3 regions of the Aeromonas intestinalis genome follow, and region 1 is predicted to be linked to each of the others. Evidence: riboswitches for the same ligand, from Rfam matches in the RefSeq annotation. Region 1 holds a riboswitch; each other region holds the start of a gene.

Evidence for each region. Region 1 has a riboswitch for cyclic di-GMP ahead of gbpA (N-acetylglucosamine-binding protein GbpA). Riboswitches for the same ligand answer to the same signal wherever they lie in the genome.
Region 2: it holds a riboswitch for cyclic di-GMP, as region 1 does, so the genes downstream of both, lafK (lateral flagellar response regulator transcription factor LafK) here and gbpA (N-acetylglucosamine-binding protein GbpA) in region 1, are expected to answer to the same signal.
Region 3: it holds a riboswitch for cyclic di-GMP, as region 1 does, so the genes downstream of both, ACW5W7_RS15825 (glycosyl hydrolase family 18 protein) here and gbpA (N-acetylglucosamine-binding protein GbpA) in region 1, are expected to answer to the same signal.

Annotation. Positions count from the first base shown of each region.
Region 1 covers NZ_JBSTYK010000020.1:62,693-66,903, forward strand. The annotation lists gene ACW5W7_RS19535 (M3 family metallopeptidase) at 1-1,256, opposite strand, end outside; cyclic di-GMP riboswitch class I at 1,594-1,679, shown strand; gene gbpA (N-acetylglucosamine-binding protein GbpA) at 1,741-3,165, shown strand; gene cbl (HTH-type transcriptional regulator Cbl) at 3,222-4,169, opposite strand.
Region 2 covers NZ_JBSTYK010000008.1:188,166-192,376, forward strand. The annotation lists gene lfiE (lateral flagellar hook-basal body complex protein LfiE) at 1-260, opposite strand, end outside; gene lafK (lateral flagellar response regulator transcription factor LafK) at 272-1,534, opposite strand; cyclic di-GMP riboswitch class I at 1,788-1,875, opposite strand; gene lfhA (lateral flagellar biosynthesis protein LfhA) at 2,070-4,145, opposite strand; gene flhB (flagellar biosynthesis protein FlhB) at 4,149-4,211, opposite strand, start outside.
Region 3 covers NZ_JBSTYK010000012.1:108,273-112,483, forward strand. The annotation lists gene ACW5W7_RS15820 (hybrid sensor histidine kinase/response regulator) at 1-1,704, shown strand, start outside; cyclic di-GMP riboswitch class I at 1,906-1,992, shown strand; gene ACW5W7_RS15825 (glycosyl hydrolase family 18 protein) at 2,105-4,211, shown strand, end outside.

The DNA.
Region 1 (4,211 bases):
AGGGCGATCTGCCGCTCGTTGAAGGCCCGAAACGGCTGGCGAGCCTCGATCATGGCCTTGATGAGGTCATCCGGGATCGCTTCCCCCGCCTCATTGCGGGCGTACCCCTTGAGCCAGTCCGCATCGTCCAGCAGGCTGTCGCAGAACATGGATTGCGTCTCCGCATAGGCCATGGAGGTGGGCGGGAACTCCTGGGAGAAGCAGGGGGCGTTGCCGGTGACGTTGGCAAAATGCGCCGCGTGCCCCCCCTCGTGGAACAAGGTGTTGAGGCCATTCCAGCCGCTGCCCACCTGGGCGGGGTTCGCCAGACTGGTGAAGTTGACCACGGCAGGCACCCACTCTCCCTCCTGCCAGAAGCTCGGCACCGGGCCATGGCAGAAGCCGTTCTCGTATTTCCCCTCCCGGGTCAGCAGATCCAGGGTCAGGGTCGCCTCCCGGTACTGGATGCCGAGGCGACGGAAGCTCTCGACCCAATCCTTCAGGGCCCGGGAGAAGGGCACGTAGGGGTCGAGCTGACGGGTCACGTCGCCGCTCACGAAATAGCGCAGGTTGTGGGGCAGCAGCGCCGCCTCCCCCTTGGCGCCCTTCAATTCGGCGAGGCCCAGGTGCACCCGATCCTCGGTGCGGGCGATAAAGTCATCCAACACCGTAAACAGCTGCTCCGGGCTCATCTGCTCGTTCTTGCGCACCTTGTAGTCGAAGTAATCCCGATAGCCCATGGCGCGAGCGAAGCGGTTGCGAAGCGTGACGATGGCCAGATAGCCGTTGTCGACCACCCACTGCTCCAGGGTATGGAACATGGCGAGCGCGCTCTGGCGCACCGCCTCATCCGCACTGGCCGCGAGGGAGGCACTGGCTGCCGGCAGGCTGCCGGACACCTGCCGCCCCTGCTCGTCCAGCAGGGTCAGCTTGAGCTCCTTGCGACGGGCGAACAGCTCTGCCTCGGCGGCCACCAGTTCGTCCATCAGCACCGCAGCCTGCGGGTCCTCGATGACGTTGCACTCGAAGAAGGCTATCCAGCCCCCGAGCCCCCGTTTGAGATCCGCCCCTTCGGCCTCGGCCAGCATGGCCCGCAAGACCGGCAGGCGGGTCGGATCGGCGCAGAATGCCTTGTAGGCCTGTTCGGCGGCGGTGAACCCGGCCTGATCATCGCTGGTGCCCATGTAGGTGGACCAGAAGAGATCCTCCTTGCGCCTGTGTACCTTCAGGTAATCGGCATTGAGCTGGTTCAAGTAATTCCTGGCAGTGGAAATCATAAGGTCCCTCTTTTTATCGGCGGCCACTGGCCGGCCGTTCCTTTTTGATGGCGCCCTGACAGCAGGGCGGGTGCGCGAGGATGCGCCTCATCACGCTAGCAAAAGCGGGCTCCGCTGTCTGCCGCGAACAAGGGATTATCTTCGTGAATGGAGTCTTCCTGGCGGCGCTGGGTGCCGGTGGCAGGGAGGCCGGGGCCACATCGGGGAATAAAATCAAAAAGTGGCGTATTGGCTCTACTCCGATGAGAACAAGCTGTAAAGATTTACACTTAATAATTCAATAGAAAGAAGTCATGATGGGAGCGTCGTAGTCAAACGCGACACCATGACCCATTTTGTAGTCATTTGGCAAACTGGTTGAAAGGCCAGGACGCAAAGCCTCCGGTCTAAAGACATGTCGTCCAGGATAGCGGGGTTGCAGCACAGTGTTTCGGGAAACTCCCCTGCCAACTTGACTGCCCACATCTATCGAACAGAGGAATGTATGGCAGCAACTATTCAACTCAATCACCTCACGGCGGCGCTCGCACTGCTGGCCAGTGGCGGCGTGCTCGCTCACGGCTACATCAGCCAGCCGGAGGCACGCAACTACCTGTGCAAGACGGGTGGCAACATCCAGTGCGGCGCCATTCAGTGGGAGCCCCAGAGCCTGGAGGCGCCGTCCGGCTTCCCCGCTGGCGGCCCGGCCGATGGTCAGATTGCCGCCGCCGGCCATCCGCAATTTGGCGAGCTCAACGCCCAGACCAGCGATCGCTGGACCAAGCGCGACGTGAAAGCCGGCCCCTTCGCCATCAGCTGGACCTTCACCGCCAACCACACCACCCGCAACTGGCGCTACTACCTCACCAAACAGGACTGGGATCCGAACCAGCCGCTGACCCGGGCCTCCTTCGACCTCACCCCCTTCTGCGTCATCGACGGGGGCATGGTGCAACCGCCCAAGCAGGTTACCCACAACTGCGTCCTGCCTGCCCGTACCGGTTATCAGGTGATCCTGGGTGTCTGGGAGGTGGGGGATACCACCAACAGCTTCTACAACCTGATCGACGCCCGCTTCGAGGGTGGCACCCAGCCCCCCCTGAGCTGGAGCCAGGGCGGGACCATCTATCCCTCCATCGATCTCGCGGCCGGTGACAAGGCCATGATCCGGGTGTTCGATGCAAGCGGCGAGCGCACGGATCTGCAGACGGTGCTGACCATCGCCAGCACCGAGCAGGGTCAGAAGAACAACTGGGCCCACGCCCTGGCCAGCAAGATCAACGGGGAACAGAGCCAGATCCGCGCCGGTCAGCAAGGAAGTGACGGCCAGTTCAATCCCGTCTACGGCCAGAACCCTGTCTTCCTCAAAGCAGGCAGCAACTTGCAACGGGTCGAGATCCAGCTCGAGCAGCAACAACCGCCGATCGGTGACAGCGTCAGCGTGAGCGGCCTGGAGAGCGAGTACTTGCTCGATGGCGGCAAGCTGACCCTGAGCTTCACGGTCGCGGCGCAAGGGGATCTCGCTGTCACCAACACCCTCTATGACCATGGTGGCGTCGCCAGGGGTCAGAGCAGCGCCGACATCAAGGACAGCAGCCAGAGCTTCACCATGTCGCTGACCGGGTTGAGTGCCGGCCATCATCAACTGGTGATCACGGGCAAACCCAAATCGGGAGGCGCGGCCGTGCAGCAGACCCTGGATCTGATGCTCAAGGATCCGGCCAGTGGCGGTGACTATCAGTACAGCTTCCCCGAGGGCGTGGCCGCCTACACCGCCGGCACCAAGGTGCTGCAACCCAAGAACGGCAAGATCTACCAGTGCAAGCCCTTCCCCTACAGCGGCTGGTGCAGCCAGTGGGCGAGCACAGCCACCCAGTATGAGCCGGGCATTGGCTCCCACTGGCAGGAGGCCTGGACCTTGCTGCCATAATCGTCTTGAATGCAAAACAGGGAGCCCGAGGCTCCCTGTTTTTTATGGCGATTCACTCAGATCTGGTAATCGAGCGCCGCATCGTTGCGCAGAGCCCGCGCCTGGATGTCTGCCAGCGCCAGTTCCGGGTTGCAGAGCTGGATGAACTGCCAGGCGAAATTGTGCTGGAACTGCCCCTGCTTGAGGCCGATCCAGGCGGTGTGGGGGGCAAACAGCCGGCTGCCATCGAGTTGCACCAGACCCTTGTCCCGCTGGCCGTTGAAGGCCATGTCCGCCAGTATACCCACCCCCATTTCCAGCTCGACATAGGTCTTTATGACGTCGGAATCCTGAGCCGTCAGCAGGATCTGCGGCACTATCCTGGCTTCGGCAAACGCTTCATCTACCCGCACCCGTCCGGTCAGCCCCGCCTGATAGGTCACGATGGGCCATTGCGCCAGCGCCGCCAGGGTCAGCTCCCGTTCGGCGGTGAGGGGGTGCTGCTCCGGCACCACTATGTTGTGATGCCAGCGGTAGTAAGGAAACGCCACCACTCCTTCGCTCTTGTCGAGCTGTTCGCTGCTGATGCCGATGTCCACTTCGCCGGTCTGCACCAGCCGCACTATCTCCTCCGGGCTGCCTTGGCGCAGCTCCAGCTGCACCAGCGGGAACTGCTCGCGAAACGCCTTCACCACCCGTGGCAAGGCATAGCGCGCCTGGGTGTGAGTGGTCGCGACCAGCAAGCGGCCCGAGTCGCGGTTGGCGAAGGTGCTGGCCAGTTTGCGGATGTTGTTGGCGTCATTGAGGATGCGCTCGGCGATCACCAGCAGCTCCTTGCCGGGCTCCGTCATGCCGAGCAGCCGCTTGCCGTAACGGATGAAGAGCTCCAGCCCCAGCTCTTCCTCCAGCTCGCGGATATGGCGGCTGACCCCGGACTGGGAGGTAAACAGGGCATTGGCGACCTCGGTCAGGTTGTAGTCCCGCCTTGCCGCTTCCCGAATAATGCGTAATTGCTGAAAATTCACGTCATCGCCTCCTGCGCTGACCGGCCCCGTGGATGGGCTCCC
Region 2 (4,211 bases), on a different contig from region 1:
GAAAAGCTGAGGCCGGCCTTCTGGCTGGCCACCATGGCCCCCACCAGATCGTCGCTCTGACCCGCATCGACTGCGGTCATGAGCCTGGACGCTATATTCTGCTGTTCGTTCACCCGCCCGACGACATCTTTCATGGCATCGCTGAACGAGACAGTCGATGCCTCGTTTGGTTCGATGGAAGGGGCTTGGTTGGCGACTCGCTGCATTTCCTGCATCTGCTGCAGGAGTGTCACCTGTGATGACATCATCTCAATCTTCACTCGGTTATCCCTTAGTTCTGAATCTGCTGCTCGACATCGATGCCTTGCTCACGCATGGCCGCCAGCTTGTATCTAAGTGCCCGGGTCGTCATCCCGAGGGCTTCCGCCGTCCGGGTGCGGTGACCACGAAAACGGCGCAACGTCTCCAGGACGAATTGAAATTCCGCATGCCGCTTGGTCTCGCTGAGCCCCTCGGGGGCCGCGAGGGCCTGCGATAACGGGTTGTCGGCCTCCGCTGCGTAATGGGGCAGCATCAAATCGACGGCCTGAATATGCAATCCGCGAGCCATAATTAAGGCCCGCTGGATGACGTTATCCAGTTCACGGACATTGCCGGGCCAGTCGTAGGAGAGCAGCTGCCTGCTGGCCCCCTCGCTCAGCCGATAACCCTGCTGGGCGGCGTAGCGTTCGATGAAGTGGCTGGCCAGGGGCAGGATGTCGTCGGGCCGCTCCCGCAGGGCGGGCCAGTTCATGGGCAGCACATCGAGCCGATAGAACAGGTCTTCGCGAAACTCCCCCTGTGCCACCAGCGCCCTCAGATCCCGGTTACTGGCGGCGATGATCCGCACATCCAGCGGGATCACCTGATGGCTGCCGAGTCGCTCCACCTCTTTCTCCTGCAATACCCGCAGCAGCTTGGCCTGCAGCGCCAGGGGCAACTCTGAGATCTCGTCCAGCAGCAGGGTGCCCCCCTGGGCCAGCTCGAACTTGCCCTGCTGGCTGGCGGTGGCGCCGGTGAAGGCCCCCTTGCTGTGACCGAACAGAATGGACTCGAGCATGGCCTCGGGGATGGCGGCGCAGTTGATGGCCACGAAGGGTTTGTTCGCCCGGTTGGACATGTCGTGGATGTAGCGGGCCAGCCGCTCCTTGCCCGTCCCCGACTCGCCACCAATGAGGATGGTGGCCGAGGTCTTGGCGGCGCGCCTGGCGAGTTGCAGCACCTGCAGGCTCAGGGCAGAGGTCGCGACCAGGTTGGGAATGGCCTGGCGCAGTCGCAAGGCCCCCCTCACCACATCGAGGATCTGGCGCTGGCTGAAAGGCTTGATGATGTAGTCGATGGCGCCGGCCCGCATGGCTTCCGCCGCCAGATAGGCCTGATCCTCATTGACCAGGATGACGCAGTCGGCCCCCGTCAGCTCATGCACCCTGGAGGGGCCGGCTTCGGTCATGACCGCCATGTCGAGCAGGATGAGATCCACCGAATGGCAGGAGAGGAATTGCTTGGCCCGGGAGATGGAATCCTGGCAGGAAACCCGGTAGCCGGAATTCAACAACATCTCCCCAATATCGTTTCCATTTGATAACGATGAGGAGACAAATAATAAATGTGCGTGCGATTCAACACCGACGGGTATTGAATTTTCCTTGATAGATAAATCAGAAAACATATTAACCCGAACCTGTGATTGCACATGAATCAATCAACAGAACTGACCGTGACAAATAAAAACGCACCACGACAAGAATAACGCTTCTTAATTGAGCGTTTACCTTATAGTGGTATGAAAACAAGGCGAGAATCATGGCCTTGGTAACCCCGCTATCGTTAGCATCAATGCTGTTAGACCGGAGGCTTTGCGTCCTGACTTTTCAGTTCAGTTTGCCTTTATCATGCGACGACCCGTATTAGGATGGCATGGCTTTGTTATCCTTAAAGCCATGAGATACACCTGATTGTTTGTATTTTGTTATTTATTCCAGTGTGCATCACGTCAAAAGCCGTCACATCATAACGGCTTTATATGACAATTCAAGTAGATATGCGGAATAACCACTTCCTGATCAAGATGTTGACATGGCAATTCAACTTCAGCCGAGGGTGCCAATTACCTCCACCCGCAAGTCTTCCGGTATCTCGTTATAAGAGAGCACTTTGAGACCTTTTGAGAAGGAGCGGGCATAGCGGGCGATCAGGGGCCTGAGCTGGGGCATGACCACCAGCACGGGGGCATAGCCCTGCTGCTGCAACTGCTCCTTCACCAGCGGCATGTTCTGCTGCAACTGGGCGAGCAACTGGGGATCGACCGGGAAGCTGTCCAACTGGATCTTGCCCTGCTGCTGGGACTGGTTCATGGCGCTCAGCAACGTCTGCTCCAGCCTGTCATCCAGGGTGAAGGCCGCCAGGATGTCCCTAGAACCGATGGCCTGCCTGACGATCTGCCGCCTCAGGGCACAGCGCACATCCGAGGCCAGCAGCACGGGATCCTTGGTCAACTCGCTCGCATCCAGCAAAGTGGTGGCTATGGTGCGGATGTCGGTGAGGCTGATCTGCTCCTTGAGCAACTGGCGGAACACCCGCAACTGCTGCATCTGGGTCAGGGCCAGGTTGAGCTCCTCCGCCAGCCGGGGGGACTGGACCGCTAGGTACTGGCCCAGCTTGCCCACCTCGTCATGGCCGAACAGCACATCCAGCTGCTCCCTCAGCAGCTTGCTGGTATGGGTGGCGATGACGGTGGCGGAATCCACCACTGAATAACCCAGGTTCAGCGCCTTGGCCTTGTTGTCCGGGGAGATCCAGACCGCGTTCATGCCGTAGGCCGGATCCTGGGTCAGCTCGCCATCCAGAGCGCCATAGGTCTCCCCGCTACTGATGGCCATCAGCCGCTGACAATCCACGTTGCCCATGGCCAGGGCGATGCCGGAGAGCTTGATGCGATACTGGTCCGGCTGCAGTTGCAGGTTGTCCCGCACCCGGATCTCGGGCAGCAGGAAGCCATATTGCTCGGAGAGGGTCTTGCGAATGCCGCGCACCCGGGCCAGCAGCTCGGCCCCCTTGTCCGCCTCCGCCAGGGGCACTAGCCGATAGCCGAGTTCGATGGCGACCGTGTCCACGGGGGCGAGATCCTGCCAGTCCAGCCCCTGTGGCTCGTGCTGCACCATCTGCCGGGTCAGCTCCTCGGCCGCATCCAGCGCCGGATCCTGGGCCCTGCGCTTGCTGACGCTCCAGCCGGTCCAGGCCAGCACGGCGGCGAAGCTGAGGAAGGCCAGCATGGGCATGCCCGGCACCAGCCCCAGGATCAGCATGATGGTCGCCGCCGTGTAGATCACCCGGGGCGAGGCCAGGATCTGCTGGCCGACCTGATCCGACATCTCCCCCTCGTCGCTGACCCGGGTCACTATGATGGCCGCGGCGGTGGACATCAGCAGGGAGGGGATCTGGGCGACCAGACCATCACCTATGGTGAGCAGGGCATAGATGCGAAACGCATCGGAGACCGGCAGGGAGTGCTGGAAAATACCGATGGCCAGGCCACCCACCAGGTTGATGATGAGCACCAGCAGACCGGCGATGGCGTCACCGCGCACGAATTTGGAAGCCCCGTCCATGGCGCCGTAGAAGTCGGCCTCCCGGGCTATCTCCTCCCGGCGGGTCTTGGCCTGATGCTGGTCCAGGATGCCGGCGTTGAGATCGGCATCGATGGCCATCTGCTTGCCCGGCATGGCGTCCAGGGTGAAGCGGGCGGAGACCTCGGAGATCCGCTCTCCCCCCTTGGTGATGACCACGAAGTTGATGATCATCAGGATCACGAACACCACCAGACCGACCACATAGTTGCCGCCGATGACCACTTCACCGAAGGCCTGGATCACCTTGCCCGCGGCCTCGTGCCCCTCGTGACCGTGCAGCAGCACGACCCGGGTGGAGGCGACGTTGAGGGACAGTCGCATCAGGGTCGCGACCAGCAGCACGGTCGGGAACACGGAGAAGTCCAGCGGTCGGCGGGCCGAGACGGAGACCAGCAGCACCAGCACCGCCAGCACTATGTTGAAGGTGAACAGGGCATCCAGCAGCCAGCCCGGCAGAGGCAGGATCATCATCGCCAGTATGGCCAACAGCATCAGCGGGATAGCTGTATAGGATTGGGTCAATACACGCCAGTTCACAACTTACCTCTCAGGTTGACGTAACTCGGGCGGCACATGCAGGGGAGCGAGGGGGTTGGGTTTCTT
Region 3 (4,211 bases), on a different contig from region 1:
ACCTCCTCGGCGCGGCTGGTACTGGCCTCCGCCCTGCAGGGGCGCAACATGCAGCTCGAGGAGATCGCCACCATAGTGGACGAGGCCTCGGACGTGTTTCGCTTCAACCGGGGCCTGCTGCAGGGGGCCATCGAGCACATGGGGCAGGGGATCTCGGTGGTGGACAGGGAGCTCAAGCTGGTGGCCTGGAACCGGCGCTATATCGAGCTGTTCCACTATCCACACGGCCTCATCCAGGTGGGGCGTTCCATCGAGGAGATCATTCGCTACAACGCCGAGCAGGGGCTGTGCGGCCCCGGTGAAATTGAAGCCCATGTGGCGCGCCGGGTTGCCTTCATGCAGCGGGGCAGCCCCCACGTCTCGGCCCGGGAGCGGCCGGATGGCCGGGTGATCGAGATGCAGGGCAACCCCATGCCGGCGGGGGGCTTCGTCATGACCTTCACCGACATCACCCCGTTTCGGGCGGCGGAGCGGGTGCTGCGGGAAGCGAATGAGCACCTGGAGGCGCGGGTGGCGGAGCGTACCCGCGAGCTGTCGGCGCTCAACAGCCAGCTGCTGCTGGTGAACCAGCAGGTGGAGCGGGCCAATCACTCCAAGAGCCGCTTCCTCGCGGCGGTGAGCCACGATCTCACCCAACCCCTCAATGCCGCCAAGCTGTTTACCTCCTCCCTGCTGGAGATGCTGCCAGGGGAGCAGGGAGTGGAGCAGAGGGCTGAGCAGATCCGGATCGCCCGCCACATCGACGATGCTCTGGGGGCGACCGAGGATCTCATCACGGATCTGCTGGATATTTCCCGGCTCGAAGCGGGCAAGTTCAAGGCGAAGAAGCTGGACTTCGCCCTGCGGGACGTGTTCGACAACCTCAAGGCAGAGTTCGGGGTGCTGGCCCAGGCGGGGGACATCCAGTTCTCCGTGGTGGAGAGCGGGCTCGCGGTCCACAGCGACGTGCGTCTGCTGCGCCGGGTGCTGCAAAACTTCCTCACCAATGCGTTTCGCTACAACCCGGGGGGGCGGGTGCTGCTCGGCTGTCGCCGGCTCGGGAACAAGGTGCGCATCGAGGTGTGGGACAACGGTCCCGGCATCCCCTACGACAAGCAGGAGACCATCTTCGACGAGTTCTCCCGTCTCGATCACTCCCGCACCGCCCGCGAGCAGGGGCTCGGCCTCGGGCTCGCCATCGCCCGCGGCATCTCCCTGGTGCTGGGCCATCAGCTCTCGCTGCGCAGCTGGCCGGATGTGGGCTCGGTGTTTGCCATCACCCTCAATCTTGCGGCTCGCCCCGTGCAGCCACAACCGGTGGCAGCCCCCGTGGTGCGGGACAGCCAGCTGGAGGGGGTCAGGATCCTCTGCATCGACAACGAGGAGGACATCCTCACTGCCATGGCCTCCCTGCTGGGGCGTTGGGGTTGCGAGGTACGCTGTGCCCAGAGTCAGGCCCAGGCGGAGGATCTCATTGCAGGTGGCTTCCTGCCGCGGCTGGTGCTGTCGGATTATCACCTCGATGACGGCAAGACGGGGCTGCAGGCCCTGCACATGATCCGGCTGGCCCATGGCAATGGCATCGACGGCATCATCATCAGTGCGGATCGCAAGAGCGAGTTGCAGGCCCAGATCCGTGAACACGGTTATGGCTATATCAGCAAACCGGTCAAACCCCTCAAGCTCAGGGCCCTGATGAACAGCCTGCTGCTACCCATTGCGTGACTGCATTCACAGAATCCATCTTTGATTGGATGGGGTGATAATGGTTATCAATCCATACTATCGGCGACGTTGTTATCTTTTGGCTGCCTGATCGCAGCCAACTGTCAATAGTGAGTCCCGGTCACTGTCATATTTACTAGGTGGCGGGGCCAGCTCTCTCATCTATAGTCATTCGGCGATTATTTTCGTCGCAAATCAAGTTGTGCAAAAAGGCAAACCGGGTGAAAGCCCGGGACGCAAAGCCTCCGGTCTAAGGGTCCGAGTACCTAAGATAGCGGGGCCACCACAGGTTGTATCGTCCATGGAGCCAAGCCATGGTGACGATGTTGTCTGCGTTACCTGTCAGGTTGCGTTGCCTTTTTCGTTGTTCATACCAATAACGAAATAAGGAAGTTCAACTATGTTCAGTCCAAAACATTCCCTGCTGGCCTTGCTGGTCGGGGGGATCTGCTCTACCTCCGCCTTCGCCGCCGCCCCTGGTAAACCCACCATTGGGTCGGGGCCCACCAAGTTCGCCATCGTTGAAGTCGATCAGGCTGCCACCTCTTACAACAAGCTGGTCACCGTCCACAAGGATGGGGCCCCGGTCAGCGTGACCTGGAACCTCTGGTCCGGTGATGTGGGCCAGACCGCCAAGGTGTTGCTCGATGGCAAGGAAGTGTGGTCCGGCGCCGCCAGCGCGGCGGGTACCGCCAATTTCAAGGTCACCAAGGGTGGCCGCTACCAGATGCAGGTGGCCCTGTGCAACGCCGATGGCTGCACCCTCTCCGACAAGAAGGAGTTGATGGTCGCCGACACGGACGGCAGCCATCTGGTCCCCCTCAAGGCGCCGCTGCAAGAGAACAACAAGCCCTACGTCAACAAGTCCGGCAAGGTGGTGGGTGCCTACTACGTGGAGTGGGGTGTCTATGGTCGCAAGTTCACCGTGGACAAGGTCGCGGCCCAGAACCTGACCCATATCCTCTATGGCTTCACCCCCATCTGCGGCGGTAATGGCATCAACGACAGCCTGAAAGAGATCTCCGGCAGCTTCGAGGCGCTGCAGCGTGCGTGCGCCGGTCGCGAGGACTTCAAGGTCGCCATCCATGATCCCTGGGCAGCGATCCAGATGTCGCAAGGCAACCTCAGCGCCTGGGATGAGCCTTACAAGGGCAACTTCGGCAACCTGATGGCCCTCAAACAGGCTTATCCGGACCTCAAGATCCTCCCTTCCGTGGGCGGCTGGACCCTGTCCGACCCCTTCTACTTCCTGGGGGACAAGACCAAGCGTGACACCTTCGTCGCTTCGGTCAAAGAGTTCCTGCAAACCTGGAAATTCTTCGATGGCGTGGATATCGACTGGGAGTTCCCGGGCGGTCAGGGCGCCAACCCCAGCCTGGGTGGCCCGGCTGACGGTGCCACCTATGTGGTGCTGATGAAAGAGCTGCGCGTCATGCTGGATGAACTGGAAGCCGAGACCGGCCGCCAGTATGAGCTGACTTCGGCCATCAGCGCCGGCGGCGACAAGATTGCCAAGGTCGACTATCAGGCGGCCCAGCAGTACATGGATTACATCTTCCTGATGAGCTACGACTTCAGCGGCGCCTTCGATCTGAAGAACCTGGCTCACCAGACCAACCTGTTTGCCTCCAACTGGGATCCTGCCACCAAGTACACCACCGACAAGGGCGTCAAGGCGCTGCTCGGCCAGGGGGTCACCCCGGGCAAGGTCGTGGTGGGGGCGGCCATGTATGGTCGTGGCTGGACCGGGGTCAATGGCTACTCGGCCGGCAGCCCCTTCACCGGCACCGCCACCGGCCCCGTCAAGGGCACCTGGGAGAACGGTGTGGTGGATTATCGCGACATCGTCAACAACCGCATGGGCGCGGGCTGGGAGCAGGGTTATGACGAGGTGGCCGAAGCGCCATATGTCTTCAAGGCCAGCACCGGGGATCTCATCAGTTTCGACAACGATCGGTCGGTCAAGGCCAAGGGGCAGTATGTGCTGGCTAACCAGCTCGGCGGTCTGTTCGCCTGGGAAATCGATGCGGACAACGGTGACATCCTCAACGCCATGCACGAGGGGCTCGGTCACGGTGAAGGCACCACGCCGCCCGCCAACAAACCACCGGTGGCCAACGCCGGCAGCGATCTGAGCGTCACCGGCCCGACCGAGGTGACCCTCAATGGTTCCGCTTCCCATGATCCCGAGAGCGGCGTGCTGACCTACGCCTGGAAGCAGGTCTCCGGCCCGCAGGTCTCCCTGCTTGACGCCACCCAGGCCAAGGCTCGTGTGGTGCTGGACGGCGTCAGTGCGGACATCAATCTGGTGTTCGAGCTGACGGTGACCGACGATCACAACCTCACGGCCAAGGATCAGGTGGTGGTGACCAACAAGGCGCCGCAGCCGAACCTGGCTCCCGTGGTCACAGTGCCGGCCACCGCCACCGTGGAGTCCGGCAAGCAGGTGACCATCAAGGCCACCGCTTCGGATCCCAACGGCGACACCCTGACCTATCAGTGGAGCC